One region of the Agarivorans sp. QJM3NY_25 genome, then DNA from elsewhere that is predicted to be linked to it. Evidence: predicted binding sites of a transcription regulator. Region 1 holds the regulator's gene; the other holds the start of a gene.
What was found. Region 1 encodes MetJ, which represses methionine synthesis genes. Its sites were predicted from a motif close to TAGACGTCTAGACGTCTA; they were not measured.
Positions count from the first base shown of each region.

Region 1 (4,219 bases):
AATAGTCGACGCAATGGAATTGCTAAAGCAACACGAACAATTAACACAAATTTATGAACCCATGAAAAAACCTGCCTCATTCTAAAGCTTGACTATGCATGGGGCAAATGAAGTCGCTGGTGTTTTTTTATCCGCGAATAGACCTTGAATACTTGCTAAGCGCGGAGCCATCCTATATGATCCGCCACCTAAAATTTATAGGCTCTGATAGAGTTGCTTTCGTGTGGTGTTTGGTGCCAATCGTGGTGATCAAATGGCGACGCGGCCCAAGTATTGAGGTAATCCATGAAAACTGATATCCATCCAACTTACGAACTACTTACTGCGACTTGTTCTTGCGGTAACGTAATCGAAACTAAATCGACTCGTACTGGTACTATGTTCCTAGACGTATGTGACAAATGTCACCCATTCTACACTGGTAAGCAACGTAACGTTGATACTGGTGGTCGTGTTGATCGTTTCAACAAAAAATTCGCTGTATTGGGCAAAAAATAAGCCAGCCTTATTTAAGCTTTACAGTAAAGAAAAAGCGCCGAAAGGCGCTTTTTTTGTGTCTGGTCATGATGCGAATGAGATATAAAGCAATTTTGCTCATAGCAGATTTGTATTTATTTTCGCTCAAATCGTTTTTCAGAAAGTCGCTTTACCTTTTTTGAGTTTTAGGGTTTTGCCATATAGCTAGATCTATAATGCTTGTCGTTGCCATCCACCATTTTTGGGCAGGTATAGTTTTGTCAGTTCAATTTCTCTTTCTTAGACTTTTATTTCGAAACAGTAGTAAAAAGTTGTACCGATCTGTGCGGGAATATCAGTTGCTTGTAGGGTCACTTTACCTCTCTTCCCTGACAGCACTGCGTTATTTGGAATAGTTTTTCAGGGCGTTCCTTTGTAATTCTTGACTGTCCATATATTCCGTAATCGAGAATAGTTGAAGAGATTTCAGAGCTTGTTTCTGTGCTCGTGCATCCTGAGAGAAAAATCAGGGGCAGTGTAGAGTAGTATCATTCTTATACTTAAAACATAATTCCATTTTCGCTAAGAACCGTAGTTGCAAGTGAATAATAAGCAACTTGGTAGTTATGTCGAATGGATTACTGAATTGCATTGTCTAGACGACCTTGTAGCTCAGGGGTTATTACGAAGCTGTTTGCCCTGCAACAACGCCCTTTCTATCTAAGGTGATTGAGTAAAAGTAGTCGCCTCTATGTTTTTAAATTCACATAACCTTTCTTATTATAATGTTTTTATTGACATGCACTTTAAATTCAATAGGTTATGTTTTTTTGAGAATGTTTAAGCGGAATGAATCTGTAGATATAGTTTCTTTATTTAGAGGGAGAAAACCATATTGAATTTTTGAAGGATTGTGTTGGGACGTTATATAGCAGTGTCAACAGTCGTAATTTAGAATTAAACAATTAAAAGGAATTTTTGCAATGAAAATATATTTTCAATTTGTAGTTAAGGTTATTTTAATCTGGTCGATTGCTGGGTCAAGCATTGCGGCAGTCATATTTACAGATGATTTTGATTCTGCCGCATCTCCTTTATGGGGAAATGAACAGGGTAGCTGGAATGATAAAGGTGGTGCATACCAGTCTACATCAGGGAATCAAGCATTTAGCTTGTTACCGACAGATTTAAGGGATTTTTCTGTTGAATTGGATATTAATGATGTATGGGATGGCGGTGTAGTTCTTCGTAGTTCATACAATGGGGGGCTTTTTAACGGAATAGCCTTAATCACAGGAGGTCTTGGTGGTGGAGGTACCGGGGTTTACTGGCACGAATTCGTAAATGGTGGCAATTCACCAGTTTTAAAGCATTCTGGTGCATTATTCCCATCTAAAAGTGATATTCATTTAAAAATCGATGTGTTCGGAGATACCTACTCAGCATTTGTGAATGGTACTTTGGTCACTACCTTAACTAGCAGTTTGTACAGCCAAGGACAAGTTGGCTTGTTTAATAACAGACTCGGTCAAAGTTTCGATAACATTAGTGTTTCATCTGTTCCCGAGCCATCCACGATATTTCTTGCGGCATTTGGTATTGCTGGCTTATGTATGCTTAGACGAAATAAAAAGTCATATAAAGTACAAGCAAGTGCTTAACTCTCTGCCGTGGGCGGTTGTTCCTGCAAGATAAGTGAGCTTATTCAAAAGTGTTTGTCTAGTATTTAACAAAAAAGCCGCTCAATGAGCGGCTTTGCAAAATCTTAATCTTCTTTATCCAATTCAGCTTCGGTGGCTTTTTCTAAGGCCGGGTCGGGTCTATCTTTTTGTAGATCGGCATCATCGGGCAGGGGTTGCCCAGTGTAAGCGTGTAAAAATGCTTCGCAGAGCAACTCACTGTTGGTGGCGTGCCGTAGATTGTTAATTTGTCTACGGGTACGCTCATCGGTCAGTATTTTCAATACTTTTAAAGGTATTGATACCGTTATTTTTTTTACTTGTTCGCTTTTTTTTCCGTGTTCAGCATAAGGGCTGATCCACTCACCATTCCAATCTGTCGACATACTTGAATACACACCAAACCAAAGAAACCCTATTGTAACGGGGGAAAAGCCACTTAGCAATCCAAGAGCAAAGACATTTAGACGTCTAGAAGTGTTGACGTCTTTATGGGGAGTGGTAAAGTGGCAGCATAATTAGAGGGAGTCAGTGAACACATGTCATTAAAAGATCTTCACGCCGCCACCATTGCGGTTCGCAGTGGTATTGAGAGTGATAGCCAACACGGAGCGGTGGTTCCGCCAATTTATTTGTCGAGTAATTATAGTTTCGCCGATTTTAAGCAAAAGCGGCAGTTTGACTACAGTCGCTCTGGTAATCCAACCCGTCAAATATTAGCCGATGCGATTGCCAACCTAGAGCATGGTGCAGGGGCGGTGATCACCAATACCGGCATGTCGGCCGTTCATTTAGTGACCGCTTTGTTAGCGCCTGGCGATTTGTTGATCGCACCGCACGATTGTTATGGCGGAAGTTATCGCCTGTTTGACAGTTTGGCGAAGAAGCAGGCCTTTGAAGTCGAGTTTATCGATCAAAATGATAGCGAGAGCTTGCAAACCGCCCTCGCCAAGCAACCAAAGTTAATTTGGTTAGAAACTCCCAGCAACCCGTTATTGCGGATTGTGGATATTCAAAAAATAGCTCAACAAGCGCATGCTGTGGGGGCTTTGGTAGTTGTGGATAATACGTTTTTGTCGCCTGTATTACAGAATCCAATTTTACTGGGGGCCGATATTGTGGTGCATTCGGCGACTAAGTATATTAATGGTCACTCTGATGTGGTGGCGGGTATGGTTGTGGCAAAAACTGAGTTATTGGCAGAAAGCTTGAGCTGGTGGGCGAATTGTCTAGGTTTAACAGGCTCAGCCTTTGATTCCTATTTAACTCTGCGGGGCTTAAGAACTCTGAAAGCACGGATGAATGTTCACCAACACAATGCTCAAACTATTGTTCAATGCCTGCAGCAGCAGCCTTTGGTGTCTGCGATTTATTATCCCGGCTTAGCAGAGCACCCCGGTCATGCGTTAGCCCAACAACAACAATCTGGCTTTGGTGCTATGTTAAGCTTTGAAGTTGCGTTAGATGAAACTCAAATGGTGAAATTTTTGAAAGGCTTACAGTTGTTTTCTTTGGCTGAGTCTTTGGGCGGGGTAGAGAGTTTAATCGCTCATCCTGCAACTATGACCCACGCGGCAATGTCGTCTGAGGCATTGGCTGAAGCGGGAATATCGGCGCAATTGTTACGGGTATCGGTTGGTTTAGAAGAAGCTGAAGATTTAGTGAATGATTTACAGCAGGCATTTGCCAATCTTTCGGTTGGCTAAAAGTTGTACAGGAGAACTTCATGTCGGTAGTTAATAGACATGTCCATAAATTTGGTGGCAGTAGCCTCGCTGACGCTAGCTGTTTCAAACGAGTGGCGGGTATTGTTGCGCAGCATTCACAAGCGCAAGATCTCATTGTGGTATCGGCTGCGGGTAAAACCACCAATCGTTTGTTGAATATCATTGATTTGGCGAAACAAGCCGATAATGCCGCTGCGGAAGCCTTAGCTGCTTTGATTCAGTTTCAGGCGCAGCTAGTTAAAGATTTATTGAGTGAATCGAGGGCGCAAGTGATCGAGCGAGAGCTTGTCGCAGAGCATCGACAAATTGCTCATTTGCTAGAGGCGGAGATTAATGCCTTTATCATTAACGAACTAC
Region 1 is NZ_CP194041.2:4,403,303-4,407,521, reverse strand. It holds gene priA (primosomal protein N') at 1-80, opposite strand, end outside; gene rpmE (50S ribosomal protein L31) at 286-498, shown strand; gene ACRRSW_RS20165 (PEP-CTERM sorting domain-containing protein) at 1,440-2,117, shown strand; gene metJ (met regulon transcriptional regulator MetJ) at 2,222-2,521, opposite strand; gene metB (cystathionine gamma-synthase) at 2,675-3,841, shown strand; gene metL (bifunctional aspartate kinase/homoserine dehydrogenase II) at 3,862-4,219, shown strand, end outside.

Region 2 (4,219 bases), 370 kb from region 1:
GCAACCGTCGGTTTAGTGATCGCGATGTTTGAAGAACTGATTAATTGGGTTGGTGACTTTCGGATTCACTTAGTCGAGAGCGCTTCGCTAAGTCCTTTCTTAAGTATTATCGCAGGTGCCTTGATTGGCGCTCTGATCACCGCCTTGGGATTTTGGTTAACGGCTCGCTTTGCGCCGGAAGCTTCAGGAAGCGGGATCCCGCACTTAGAAGGCGCTCTGGATGGCTTACATGATATCCGTTGGCGTCGAGTGCTACCGATAAAGTTCTTCGCTGGGGCGCTCACCATCAGTTCCGGAATGGTACTTGGAAGAGAAGGTCCTTCGATTCAAATCGGTGGTTCGGTAGGTCGAATGTTTGCCGGCAGGGCCAAACGTTATCAACACGCCACCCATATCTTAACAGCGGCGGGTGCTGCCGCTGGTTTAGCGGCCGCCTTTAACGCCCCTTTGGCCGGCGTGCTATTTGTAATTGAAGAGATGCGGCCGCAATTTCGCTATAGCATTACCTCATTCAAATGCGTCACCTTGTCTAGCGCCGCGGCAACCATTGTGATGCGCTCGATTCATGGCCAATCGGCAGTGATGGATATTCCGAACTTTTCGATTCCAGCACTCAACTCTCTGTGGTTATTCGCTTTACTAGGAATTATTTTTGGTATTGTTGGCGTTAACTTTAACCGTTGGGTCTTGAGTACCACGGCTAAAGTACAACAGCTCCAAAAAAACCGAATTTCGCGGATCGTGATGACAGGTGCGGCATTTGGTGCAGTATTTGCGACCCTGCAAAGCTTGGTTCCCGATATCACCGGCGGCGGAGTAGAACTCATCACCGAGTTGTTTAGAAATCCAATTGTTTGGGGTGTTTGCCTGTTATTGTTTGTGCTTCGCTTATTTACGACCATTGCGAGTTTTGGTTCGGCTGCACCTGGGGGAGTATTCTCTCCCATGCTCGCACTGGGCACTCTGCTTGGATTAGCATATGGCAGCTTAATGGCAAGTTATTTTCCTGACCTGGTTCCTGAACCAGGCATCTTTGCCATTGCTGGCATGGGGGCTCTGTTTGCCGCAACAGTTCGAGCGCCAGTCACCGGCATCATTTTAGTGGTTGAGATGACCGATAACTACCAGCTCATTTTGCCGTTACTGGTTACTTGTTTAGGAGCGACCTTCATTGCCCAAGCCTTGAAAGGGAAATCACTATATTCTGAACTATTGAAGCAATCACTGCGTAACAATCCTGAAATCAAACGTCAGATCAACGAAAGTCACGAGGATAGTAAAACAAGCTAAACTCGCAATCGCTGTGCGTAAGGATCAGGCATTACGGTTCAAAATAGTAAATGACCCAGATATACAGCCATCACATCGGAAAGCTCGAGCCCAAAGTTAAAGTCATCGCCAAGAACGATAGCACAATTGCTGAGCTTGTTCTTTTCGTCCCTCGTCGGCAACACTCAGCAGCGACTTGTTATATGGTACATAACATTTGATTCAGCGCTTCCCAAATAAAAATCATCAGTAAAGTGGGCTTTAAGCCCGGTAACAGTATTGCTGCAAGCCCCCTGATTCAGTCGCGAGGGTAGCCATTCTCACAGATTATTCGCAGATTCATGATTTAATGAGCGAATAGAGTGGAAAAATAAAGTCAGCGAAACTAGAATAGACGTCCAGATGGTCATCCATCTATACGTCATCAACATTACATTCTAAGAGAGTCCAATCACATGACTACACACTTGTTTACTTCAGAATCAGTGTCTGAAGGGCATCCAGACAAAATTGCAGATCAAATTTCTGACGCTGTATTGGACGCAATTTTAACCCAGGATCCCAAAGCCCGTGTAGCTTGTGAGACTTACGTCAAAACGGGCATGGTGATGGTTGGCGGGGAAATCACAACCTCAGCCTGGGTGGATATTGAAGAATTAGCTCGCTCAACGGTACGAGAAATCGGTTATACCCACTCCGACATGGGTTTCGATGCAGATTCTTGTGCGGTATTAAACGTGGTTGGGAAACAATCTCCAGACATCAACCAAGGCGTTGACCGTGCTCGACCAGAAGAACAAGGTGCCGGAGACCAAGGTTTAATGTTTGGTTATGCGACCAACGAAACCGATGTGCTTATGCCAGCACCTATTACCTACTCTCACCTACTAGTCAAACGCCAAGCAGAGGTTCGCAAGAATGGAGTCTTAAGCTGGTTGCGCCCAGATGCAAAATCTCAAGTTACCTTTGCTTATGAGAATGGCATCATTACCGGGATCGATGCAGTAGTCCTTTCGACCCAACATTGCGACAGCATTTCCACCGAAGATTTGCGTGAAGCGGTAATGGAAGAAATCATTAAACCAGTGCTTCCAGCACAGTGGCTCAATGACAAAACCCAGTACCATATCAACCCCACAGGTCGTTTTGTCATTGGTGGGCCAATGGGCGACTGTGGCTTAACTGGCCGTAAGATCATTGTGGATACCTATGGCGGCATGGCGCGTCATGGCGGGGGGGCTTTCTCCGGTAAAGATCCATCAAAAGTGGATCGTAGTGCCGCTTATGCAGGCCGTTATGTCGCCAAGAATATTGTCGCAGCAGGTTTAGCAGAGCGTTGTGAGATTCAAGTGTCTTATGCGATTGGAGTCGCCGAGCCGACTTCTATTAGTATCGAAACCTTTGGTAGTGGTAAACTCGCTGAAGACAAATTGATTGCCTTGGTACGCAAGCATTTCGACCTTCGCCCTTATGGTATTTTGAAAATGCTCGACCTGGAGCGCCCCATCTATCAAGCCACAGCCGCTTATGGTCACTTTGGTCGCAACGAGTTCCCATGGGAACAAACCGATAAAGCCGAAGCCCTGAAAGCCGATGCTGGCCTATAAACCCAAGCTTCACTAGCTTGAAGCAGCCGAAAGCGTATAATCAGCGATTATCCTTTCGGCTTTTTGGATCTTAAGGTGCAACAACTTTCGCAACAGGTTGAAGCTTGCTTTCAACAAGCAGAACGCTTCTATCAACGTGCATTTACACGACCAGAAATCGTGTTATCGGCACGTCGCAGTAAAGTTGCGGGCAGCGCCAACCTAATTCAATGGCGACTACGCTTTAATCAGCATTTTTACCAACAACAACCACAACACTTCCTCGCTCAAACCGTGCCTCACGAAGTGGCTCATCTAATTTGCCACGCCCTCTATGGTCGAATCAAACCACACGGCAAAGAATGGCAAACCTTGATGCAACAGGTGTTCCACTGCTCACCTACAACCACCCATCGTTACTCCCTGGAAACTCTCGAGCTAAGCACGGTGATGTATCGCTGCCAGTGCCAAAACCATCAATTGGGGATCCGCCGTCATAATAAAGTACTGCAAGGGGCTCGCTATCAATGTAAACGCTGTAAACAAACCTTGGTTGCTCAATAAACCATAACTTGCCAGCCAAATGAGCAGCACTAACAACCGCAACGATTTGCAGGCTAGGCTTCGAGCGACGAACAGTTTATCCTTAACAACCTTATTTGCTTCAATTTTCACTCGCTCAGGAGCCGACACTTAGCATGCGTATTCCTCGTATTTATCAACCCTCCCCACTCAACGTTCAGCAAATCGTTGAATTAGATAGCGAGGCCGCCAACCATGTCGGTCGAGTATTACGGATGACAGCAGGCCAACACTTAGAGCTATTTAATGGCGACGGCAACAATTACTCCGCAAGTATCGAAAGTAGCGGCAAGAAGCAGGTGAGTGTAAAAATATTAACGCAACAACTTAATGCCAGCGAATCCCCCCTCAGGATCCATTTAGGACAAGTGATTTCCCGCGGTGACCGCATGGAATTTACCATTCAAAAATCGGTGGAACTGGGGGTCAATAAAATCACCCCACTCACCAGTGAGCGCTGTGGGGTCAAACTTAACCAAGAGCGTTTTGAGAAAAAACGCCAACAATGGCAAAAAATCGCGATTGCCGCCTGTGAACAATCAGGGCGCAGTGTCGTACCCGAGATCGCCGAACTACAGAGTTTTGAGCAGTGGGCTGGTGAAAACAGTCAAGCAATGAAGTTGAATTTGCATCCAAAGGCCCCATATAGCATTAAGACCCTCCCCATTCCGCTGCATGGCGTAAGATTGTTGATCGGGCCCGAGGGAGGGCTCACAGAGCAAGAAATTGCGGTCTGTAACCAGCATCACTTTCAAGAGACCCTACTCGGTCCACGAGTGCTG
Region 2 is NZ_CP194041.2:4,029,345-4,033,563, forward strand. It holds gene clcA (H(+)/Cl(-) exchange transporter ClcA) at 1-1,290, shown strand, start outside; gene metK (methionine adenosyltransferase) at 1,725-2,876, shown strand; gene ACRRSW_RS18325 (SprT family zinc-dependent metalloprotease) at 2,952-3,419, shown strand; gene rsmE (16S rRNA (uracil(1498)-N(3))-methyltransferase) at 3,554-4,219, shown strand, end outside.
Region 2: a site for MetJ is predicted at 1,661-1,678, ahead of metK (methionine adenosyltransferase). Genes of this name have one in related genera too.